3 regions of the Mesorhizobium sp. W050 genome follow, and region 1 is predicted to be linked to each of the others. Evidence: riboswitches for the same ligand, from Rfam matches in the RefSeq annotation. Region 1 holds a riboswitch; each other region holds the start of a gene.
What was found. A riboswitch is a leader RNA that binds a small molecule or an ion and turns the genes downstream of it on or off. The one in region 1 is predicted to bind cobalamin.

Region 1 (3,263 bases):
GATGGCGACGACGACAGCGTGTAGGTGCGCATCAGCGGCCCGTCCGGTGTCGGCAGTTCCAGCGTCAGGAACTGGCCCGGCTTGTAGCGGAACCAGGTCTGGTTGTCGGAGCGGAAGGTGAAGGTCTTGACGTCGGGCGCCTCGTCGCTGACGCCGATCACTTCCAGCACCTGCAGCCTATCGTTCCACGGCGCCATCTGGTCGAGATGGCGATAGAGCCCAAGATCCGTCATCGCATTCATCCTCTGGTCCCTCTTCGCCTGCTCCAGCTCACGCGACGCTGCGCAGCGCCGGCCGGCCGCCTTCGGCAAGGCGCGGGCCGATGAAGGCCGCGTACCATTCGACGAACTGGATCACGCCGCCCTCGTGCAGCTCCGAATAGGGGCCGGGCTCATAGGCCGGAGACAGGATGCCAAAGGCGTTTTCCTCGACGATGCGGCGGTCCTGGTCGTTGGTCTCCGTCCAGACATGGGTGAGCTCCTCAAGGTTGTAGTCGACCCCCTCGACCGCATCCTTGTGCACCAGCCACTTGGTCGTCACCGCGGTTTCGGTGGCGCTGATCGGCAGCACCCGGAAGGTGACCGCATGGTCGATCAGTATGTGGTTCCAGGTCGCCGGATAGTGGTAATGCATCAAGGTGCCGATGCGGTCGGCGGCAACAGTGTCGGACAGGTTCTTCGTCACCGCGCGCTTTCCGGACATCGTGTAGCTGACGGCATCGCGCAGCAGCGGCGCGCGGGTGGCGCGGTATTGCCCGGCCGGATCGATGCGGAACTTGCTCGGCAGGCCCGCCGCCTCGCATTTCGCCCAGTGCGCCAGCATCTCCGGATCGCTGTCGGCGCCCTGCACGCCGGTCACCGTCGGCGCTTCGGGGAATGTCTTGCACAGCTCCGGATGATTGCCGGCGCAGTGATAGCATTCGCGGTTGTTTTCCCAGACCAGCTTCCAGTTGCCCTTCTCGATGATGGTGCTCTCGAAGGCGACCTTGGCTTCATTCAGCCGGTGCGGCTTGAGGTAGGGCTCTATCATGGCGCGCATCGGCGCAAAGTCGGCAGGTTCTTTCGCCAGGCAGATGAAGATGTAGCCGCCGACGCTCTCGCAGGCGACGGGCTTCAGGCCGAACTGGCTCTTGTCGAAACCGTCGGCCATCTGGCGGGCAAACAGCAGCCGGCCGTCAAGCTCGTAGGTCCACTGGTGATAGGGGCAGACAAGCTTTGCCGCCATGCCCTTCTCAGTGTTGCAGACACGGCTGCCGCGATGGCGGCAGGAATTGTGAAAGGCGTTGATGTTGCCCTTCTGGTCGCGGACCAGCACCACCGGATAATCGCCGATCTGCACGGTGATATAGCTGCCGGGCTTCGGCAGTTCGCAATCATGGCCGATGAACAGCCAGTCGCGATACCAGATGAGCTCCATGTCGAGCTTGAAATAGTCCGGGTCGGTGTAGAAGGGCTGTTCCAGCGAAAAGCCTTGCTTGCGGCCGTTCAGGAGCCTCAGCATGTCGTTGCGCGTATCCATAGTTCTGTCCTCGTGGTTTAAGGACTGAACTTGGTGGTGATGGAGGAAGGATCGGACTCAGGCCGGCGCGGCGCCGGACATGCACTATCCACCTCTTGACCGCCCACCGCGATCAGTCGAGTCTATGCATCTCGGGCTGGTTTCCGGGCTCTGGAGTTGTCCTTGCGGACCATCGCGACACCTTCCCAGGCTCTTGCCCAGTGGTCTCCCGTTGCGACTTCAACTCCACCACCGTTGCGGGGGCAGCGCCGGATTCTGACCGGCTTCCCAATTCTCCGCTGCGTCGTCACGAAGCGGCACCTGAGATGCGATCATCTAATCACGGCAGCGATCGCGACGTCGGCATGAAAGCGACATCATATCCATGCGGCGCGACACGCGCGGCATACGCCCCGCCGACCACCGAAGGGCTGAGATCCTGTCTTGCGGCGCTATCATCGCCGTTTCGAATCGCTGCGGATCCAGTTCCGATCGGGGGCAAAAAGGGCTCAACGGTATCGAAAAGTTACTATTAGCAATCTCTAATCGAACCGAACGGTTCGTTTCTGTTGACAATGCGTGCAGGACGGTGTGAACGACGGCCCGGAAACCGACGCCGGAGCGAACCACTCGGTTCGACATAAGCAACTGAAAACAATACGATAAATGACCATAGAAGAACTTCCTGGCACAATTTCAAGGTGCAGGACCGTGGTCCACACGGAACAACTTCGTGATTGGAAACCAGCCTATGGCTTTCCCACATCGGGGCTGTCCGAACGACGCGAATTCCTCCCAAGACACGCCGCTAGACGGACAGACAAACTGGAGTCCTAAAAATGAAAAAGATCATCCTCACTGCCGCAGCCGTTTTGGCGATCACCGGCAGCGCCTTCGCCGGTAGCGACAATTACGGTTCCAATGGTGCGAACCAGCCAGCCGTCTCGGTCGACAGCTCGTATACGGCTTCCATTCAGAAGCCGGCGCACGCTGACAAGCAGCCTGTCGTTCAGGGCGCCGACCGCGACCTCTACGGCAATCGCTGATCCCGACCAAAGAAGGGCGGCTAACCCGTCGCTCTCGGGATCCCAAAAAATTCAGGAGTATTTGAAATGAAAAAGATCATCCTTGCTGCCGCCGCCGTTTTGGCCATCTCCGGCAGCGCTTTCGCCGGTAGCGACAACTACGGTTCGAACGGCGCCAACCAGCCTGCGATTACGTCGACCGATAGTGGCCATACGGCTTCGGTTGAGAAGTCGGCTCCAGCCGAGCAGGCGCCTGCCCACGGTGCCGACCGTAACCTTTTCGGCCGCTAAAAGCCGGTTTCCAGCACGTGGCGGGCTTATCCGCTGCAGCTGGCGGCATCAGAAAAATTCAGGAGACTAAAATGAAGAAGATCGTTCTTGCCACCGCAGCCGTTCTGGCTGTTTCGAGCGCTGTCTTTGCCGGCAGCGACAATTATGGCTCCAATGGCGCCAACCAGCCGGCCGCTGCCGTCGACACCACCCGCACTTCGTCGACCGGCACCAACTCGGCGGTCTACAAGCTGCTGAACTCGTCGAACGACCAACAGAAGTTCGTTCCTCAGAGCAGCGACAGGGATCGGTTCGGCAACAACTAACAGCCGAAGCTTAAAAAAAGAGCGGCGGGCCTGGCCCGCCGCTCTTTTTTCATGCCTGTACGACGCAGCTATCTCAAGCCGCCTTCACTTCCACCGGCTTGAGCGAGAAGGAGTGCCCATCGGCGTCGAAGATGTGCAGGTCCCC
Region 2 (3,263 bases), 3.1 Mb from region 1:
TCGCCGGATGCGGGATCGAAGGAGGTCCCGGCGGAGCCGGCCGCAGCCTGCTGAAGGTTCACAAAGACAAAGCCGCGCCATACCGACAGCGCCACCCGGTAGAGCGGATGATCTGCCTTGTCGAAACCATCTGGCAGCGATTTCGAGGGAACGCGCACGAGATCGCCGCGCAGCGAGTAGGACCAGGCATGGTAGGGGCAAGTGATGAGCCGCGCTTTCAGCCGGCCCTCGCTTTCCTGGCAAAGCTGCGAGCCGCGATGCCGGCAGGTGTTGTGGAAGGCGCGCAACTCGCCGGTGTCGTCGCGGAGCACGACGATTTCCTGTGTGCCAACGCGGAATGTCCTGAATGCCAAAGGCTGGGCAAGATCGGCCTCGCGGCAGACGAGCAGCCAGCTTTTGTACCAGATGGCGTCGAGATCGCGCTGGTAAGCCTCGCTATCCCAATAGGCCGATGACGGTAGCGTCGGTTCGGCCCGGCTCAGGCCGTTATAGGGGTCGCGCTCGCTCGGGTTGGGATGCATGGCTGGCTTCCTATGAAGCGTCAGCCGACACCCCGGCAGATAGTTTGTCAATCAGAGTGCCGCATTGCCGGTTGCAGGCGCGGCGCATAATCATGTCGTGGACATGGGACATTCGGAAATTGGGGGGATTCGGAAATTGGCCGCACGACAGATGTCGCTTACGCCGGAGCTGGTCGCGCGCTGCTGGCGCGAGATCAGGGACCCCGGGCCGGATCCGGACGCGATGCATCTCGATGACGCCGACTATGACGCGCTGCTGGATGAATTGCAGGTCGAACTCCCGGATAGCGAACCGCTATGGCTGTTCGGCTATGGATCGCTGATCTGGAAACCGGAAATAGATTATGTCGAGGACCGCGTTGCGCTGGCGCGCGGCTGGCATCGGTCCTTTTGCATGAACATGACGCGCTGGCGCGGCACCAAGGACAGCCCCGGCCTGATGATGGCGCTGGACCGTGGCGGACAATGCAAGGGCGTCGCCTTCCGGCTGACCGAAAGTAACCGGCGCGGGCAGTTGGGCCGGCTTTTCCGGCGCGAAGTCACGCTGAAGCCGACAAGCTACCGGCCGCGCATGCTGAAGCTTGCAAGCGAGGCCGGACCGCTCAGGGCATTGGCCTTCGTCATCAACCGCAACGGCCTGACCTATTCAGGGCCGCTCGACGAGGGCAAGGTCGTCGAAAGGCTGGCAACGTCCTGCGGGCACTGGGGGTCGGGCGCCGACTATCTCTACAACACGGTGAAAAACCTTGAAGAGCGCGGCATTCACGATCGCCATCTGTGGCGGCTGCAGCGGCTGGTTGCCGAGCGGATCACCGCGTTGAACCCGTAACGCCGCATGGCGCATTCGCGCTGTTGGCCGGCGGAATTTGGTTTGCCGGATGCGGCCGTTTCAGCCTATAGTCATGCATGTCGTCGGTTCCGTTAGGGACCAAGAGGGAATGCGGTGAGGGCTGACTTGTTGCCCAATGCCGTGGCTGCCCCCGCAACTGTGTGCGGTAGTCCTCTCCAAGCCACTGAGGATTTTTTCCTCGGGAAGGTGGGGAAGGGCGCTGATCCGCGAGCCAGGAGACCTGCCGGCGACAGGGAACTGACTTCGATGCCCTCGGGTGGAGGGCGAAAGGACAAGATATGAATACCGCTTCCGTCTCCCTCGGCGCATCCGTCTCCTCGCAGTCGCGCTTCATGCAGCTCGTGCTTAGCGCGTTTCTGGGCATTTTCGTCGTCGGCGTTGTCGGTTTCTCGCATATCGATGCGGTCCACAATGCGGCGCACGACTATCGCCATTCGATGGCGTTTCCCTGCCACTGACGAGGATCTGACATCATGAACCTGTTTCGCAACGTCGTGTTCATCGCGGCGATCGCAGGGCTCGTGGCGGGTGTCGCTCTCGCCTGCATGCAGGCCTACGCCACCGTGCCGCTGATCCTCAAGGCGGAGGTCTACGAAAAGGCTGGTGGCGGCCATGAGCATCAGCATGCCGCGGCGCCCGCCGCCAACGCTGCGGACACCGATGCCATGAGCACCGCCGCGCCGGCGGAAAATGCGGTGAGCAGCGCAGCCCCGGCTGAAGCAGCCGCGCCGGCGGAGGACGAAGGCTGGGCGCCGGCCGACGGCTTCGAGCGTTTCGCCTTCAGTGTCGTCGCCAATATCGTCACCGGCATCGGCTTCGCGCTGGTCCTGGTGGCGGTTTCCGAGTTCGCCGGCGGCATCGGCAGCTGGCGCCAGGGCGTGTTCTGGGGCTTGGCCGGCTTTGCCGTGTTCACGCTGGCGCCGGGCCTCGGCCTGCCGCCGGAACTGCCGGCAATGCCGGCGGCCGATCTCATGCAGCGCCAGATCTGGTGGTGGGCAACGGTGATGACAACGGCGATCGGTCTTGCCCTTATCACCTTCCGCACGTCGGCGCCCCTGACCGTGCTCGCCGTCGTCCTGATCGTCGCCCCGCATATTGTCGGCGCGCCGCAGCCTGACAGTTTCGTAACGCCGATCCCGGAGGGCCTGCATCATCAGTTCGTGGTGGCGGTGACGCTGACCAATCTGGTGTTCTGGCTGGTGCTCGGCGCAGTTGTCGGCATAGTGCGCGCGCGCTTCGCCGGCACCGCGACCAGCCTGCGCGACAGCTTTGCCTGATCGCAGTTTGACCTTCATCATCGGCGGTGCGCGCTCCGGCAAGAGCGCGCATGCCGAAACTTTGGCGACGGCGTTGCCGCCGCCATGGGCTTATATCGCCACCGCGCTAGCCTATGACGGCGAAATGCGCGAGCGCATCGCGCAGCACCGCTCGCGCCGTGGCGAGGGGTGGGCGACCATCGACGCCCCGCTTGATCTTGCCGGTGCGCTCGAGGCATTGCCGGACAACCAGCCGGTGCTTGTCGACTGCCTGACGCTGTGGCTGACCAATCATATGCTGGCCGATCATGATCTGGAGGGGGAGTGCCGGCGGCTGGCCGATGTGCTTTCGCGGCCGCGCGGACCGTGGTTCGTGGTCTCCAACGAAGTCGGACAAGGCATCGTGCCCGACAATGCGCTGGCACGCCGGTTCCGCGATGCCGCCGGCCGGCTCAACCAGCAGATCGCGGTCGTAGCTGATATGGTGCTTCTGATGGTGGCGGGGCTGCCGCTCAAGGTGAAATGAGATGACCGATATCGACACAAAAGACGAAGAGCGCCATCGCGCCAAGATGGCCAAGCGCAAGGCGGTGCAGGACGCCGAGGTCGCGGAAAAGACGGTCGAGAAGGGGCTGC
Region 3 (3,263 bases), 3.2 Mb from region 1:
AAGATCGAGGCCCGCGCCTTGCTGGCCCCCTTCGATCCGGTGGTCTTCGAGCGCGCGCGCACCGAGCGTCTCTTCGATTTCCGCTACCGCATCGAGATCTACACCCCGGCCGACAAGCGGCAATATGGCTATTACGTGCTGCCTTTCTTGCTCGGCGACAAGATCGTCGCCCGCGTCGACCTCAAGGCCGACCGGCCTGCGAGTGTCTTACGCGTCCACGCCGCCTATGCCGAAGCAGGCGCACCGCCTGAGACCACCGCACAGCTTTTCGAGGAACTAAAGGAGATGCAGGGCTGGCTTGGCCTTGAGCGCATCGAAGTGACGCCGGCCGGCAATCTGGGGCCGGCATTGGCTAGCGAGAGAGATGGCCAACCCTTGCAGCGTCTGTCATAGAGGCCTCAATAAGCCTCGTAGGTTGTGCAATGGCATCGGACAAAGTGCTCGACATGATCCATGGCGCCCTCATTGCGCATGGAATAGATGCAGTCCGCAGAGATAGGGACGTCATGCTCCAATCGAAGCAGCTTCGGTTTGAGGCTGAGGTGTTCGAGACGAGTTCTGACCGGCTGGTCCTGGAAATCTACATTTTTTCTCCGCTGCTTGATGTTCAGCCGGTCATTGAATCCTTTGCTGGCTTCGGCGACACGCGCGAACAGGAACTGAACCAGGCGTTTGAAAAGTTTCTCCGTGGTGTTTTCCATGTGGCCATTGAGGGACTGGCCGATCACGTCTGCGAGACCATGCAGGCCGAAATAGAGCTTTGGCAGCGAAGCAGCGCCAGTTGGAAGATCTGGCGAAAAGATGCCCGCTGGAAAATCTATAGCGGCCCGGTCATTTCCCAGGCCACAACCGAGCTATGCTCGCTGACACCAGGCTATCCAGCATTCTATGCCAAGCTGGAAAAGCTATTCACAGCTTCGGTACCCCCCGGAAGCCATTTTGTCCGGACCTTTCTGGCAGGCTTGAAGGGCACGCTGATTAGTGCCGAAGTCCTTCTGGACAACGCGGTTTGGCATGAGGGACAGAATCTGGCTGTCGGCCATGACTGGGACTATAGCGATGGCTATCAAGCTATCCGACAGGTCATCCTGGCACTGCCGGAAGCCGGGACATGACAGCCCCTGCCGACATCGCCATGTCGTAGCCGTGCGTTGACACCGCCGCCCGCAAAAGCCTAAATCCGCTGCAGACGGTCCCCTGCCCGCAACGGCAAGGGCCAAGAGGGAATGCGGTGCGGGATTTCGGTCCCAAATCCGCGGCTGTCCCCGCAACTGTAAGCGACGAGCCAAGGCCGAAAGCCACTGGGTAACACCGGGAAGGCGGCTAACCAAGGCGACGACCCGCGAGCCAGGAGACCTGCCGTCTGAGACAAAGTATCCGATCGCCTGGCGGGTTTCCGGGCAAGGAGCACGGTTTTTGGACCAGAACAGCAGTTTTTCGGCTGGCACAGCGGACATTGCGTCCGGCGACAACGACGCCCTGACCGGCGTGACCGTCATCGTCTGCGCCTCCTGCCGCGATGAGACCGGTTCCGACGCCCATCCGCGCGCCGGCGAATTGCTGGCTGAGGACACACGCCGCGCCGCTGCCGGCGATATCCGGGTCCGCACCGCCGAATGTCTCGGCAATTGCAAGCGCCGCCTCAGCGCCGCGATCCTGCGCGATGGCTGCTGGAGCTATGTCTTCGGCGATCTGACCGCAACCAGCGGCGCCGACCTCGTTACCGGCGCAAAGCTCTTCGCGACTTCGGCCGACGGCCTCATCCCGTGGCGCGGCCGGCCCGATAGCCTCAAGCGCGGCCTCGTTGCCCGCATCCCACCCCTCGACATGCTGAAGGACTGACGATGAACGCTTCAAACCCGGCCGCCAACCTCTCCCGTGTTCCCTGCACTGTCGTTACAGGCTTCCTCGGCGCCGGCAAGACGACGCTGGTCCGCCATCTCCTGGAAAATGCCGGCGGCAAGCGCATCGCCATCATCGTCAACGAGTTCGGCGACATCGGCATCGACGGGGAAATCCTGAAAGGCTGCGGCATCGACACCTGCCCCGAGGAAAACATCCTCGAACTGGCCAATGGCTGCATCTGCTGCACGGTCGCCGACGATTTCGTGCCCGCCCTCGACAAGATCCTCGCGCTGACACCTAAGGTTGACCACATCCTGATCGAGACCTCGGGCCTGGCTCTGCCCAAGCCGCTGGTCCAGGCGTTCCAGTGGCCAAGCGTGAAGAGCCGGGTGACCGTCGATGGCGTCATTGCCGTGGTAGACGGCCCGGCGCTGGCCGAGGGCCGCGTTGCCAACGATATGAACGCCCTGCAGGCACAGCGCGCTCAGGACGAGACGCTCGACCACGACGATCCGGTCGAAGAAGTCTTCGAGGACCAGATCGCCTGCGCCGATTTGATCATCCTGTCGAAGAGCGATCTAATGGACGCCCCCGGTTCGGCCCGCGCCAACGCCATCATCAATGAACATTCCGCCCGCGCCGTGAAGATCGTGCCGACCGCACATGGCAAGGTCGATCCCTCGGTGCTGCTCGGCCTCGGCCTCGCCGTCGAGGACGACATCGAGAACCGCAAATCGCACCATGACGGCGCCTTCGACCACGAGCATGACGATTTCGACACCTTCATCGTCGACATCCCCTCCATCACCAATCCGGACGAACTGGCCAGGCGCGTCGCCACGGTTGCCGAGGAAGAGAATGTGCTGCGTGTGAAAGGCTTCGTCGATGTCGGCGGCAAGCCGATGCGGCTTTTGCTGCAGGCCGTCGGCCCGCGCGTCAACCATTATTATGACCGCGCCTGGACGGCCGAGGACGATCGCCGCTCGCGTCTCGTTGTCATCGGCCTGAAGGGGCTGAACCGCCCGGCGATCGAGCGTATACTCGCCGGCTGATCTCAGGAGCAATTCCAGGAAAAGTGTGAAACGGTTTTCCCACAGGAATTGCGTAAAAACAAGGAGATAGAGCGGTTCGCCGTTCCGTGAAACGGTGAAACGCACTAAGCCGCGATGCACATACTCGCCACGACCTCCGCCTCGCTCGACGATCTCGCCGAGCCAGTTGATCTCCGGCAGACGCCGGCGGATATCGTGGCGCTGTCCTTCACCGACAGCGACCTCGCCGGCCTCGCGGCGGCCTGGACGGCCGATGCCGTCCGCCTGCCGTCGATGCGGCTGGCGGCGCTGCGCGACCTGCGCCATCCCATGTCCGTGGACCTCTGGATCGACAGCGTCGCCCGCCACGCCAAGGTGATTTTGGTG

Region 2: it holds a riboswitch for cobalamin, as region 1 does, so the genes downstream of both, ACYG9Y_RS07855 (CbtB domain-containing protein) here and ACYG9Y_RS22955 (aromatic ring-hydroxylating oxygenase subunit alpha) in region 1, are expected to answer to the same signal.
Region 3: it holds a riboswitch for cobalamin, as region 1 does, so the genes downstream of both, ACYG9Y_RS07620 (DUF1636 family protein) here and ACYG9Y_RS22955 (aromatic ring-hydroxylating oxygenase subunit alpha) in region 1, are expected to answer to the same signal.

Annotation. Positions count from the first base shown of each region.
Region 1 is NZ_JBTTIH010000001.1:4,774,462-4,777,724, forward strand. Features, by position in the region: gene ACYG9Y_RS22950 (FAD-binding oxidoreductase) at 1-233, opposite strand, end outside; gene ACYG9Y_RS22955 (aromatic ring-hydroxylating oxygenase subunit alpha) at 271-1,518, opposite strand; cobalamin riboswitch at 1,636-1,837, opposite strand; gene ACYG9Y_RS22960 (DUF680 domain-containing protein) at 2,337-2,543, shown strand; gene ACYG9Y_RS22965 (DUF680 domain-containing protein) at 2,610-2,813, shown strand; gene ACYG9Y_RS22970 (DUF680 domain-containing protein) at 2,885-3,118, shown strand; gene ACYG9Y_RS22975 (ABC transporter ATP-binding protein) at 3,192-3,263, opposite strand, start outside.
Region 2 is NZ_JBTTIH010000001.1:1,641,913-1,645,175, forward strand. Features, by position in the region: gene ACYG9Y_RS07845 (aromatic ring-hydroxylating oxygenase subunit alpha) at 1-521, opposite strand, end outside; gene ACYG9Y_RS07850 (gamma-glutamylcyclotransferase) at 658-1,350, shown strand; cobalamin riboswitch at 1,418-1,613, shown strand; gene ACYG9Y_RS07855 (CbtB domain-containing protein) at 1,650-1,829, shown strand; gene ACYG9Y_RS07860 (CbtA family protein) at 1,845-2,648, shown strand; gene cobU (bifunctional adenosylcobinamide kinase/adenosylcobinamide-phosphate guanylyltransferase) at 2,641-3,153, shown strand; gene cobO (cob(I)yrinic acid a,c-diamide adenosyltransferase) at 3,155-3,263, shown strand, end outside.
Region 3 is NZ_JBTTIH010000001.1:1,595,513-1,598,775, reverse strand. Features, by position in the region: gene ACYG9Y_RS07630 (winged helix-turn-helix domain-containing protein) at 1-393, shown strand, start outside; gene ACYG9Y_RS07625 (DUF6348 family protein) at 423-1,115, shown strand; cobalamin riboswitch at 1,174-1,378, shown strand; gene ACYG9Y_RS07620 (DUF1636 family protein) at 1,417-1,842, shown strand; gene cobW (cobalamin biosynthesis protein CobW) at 1,845-2,897, shown strand; gene cobN (cobaltochelatase subunit CobN) at 3,012-3,263, shown strand, end outside.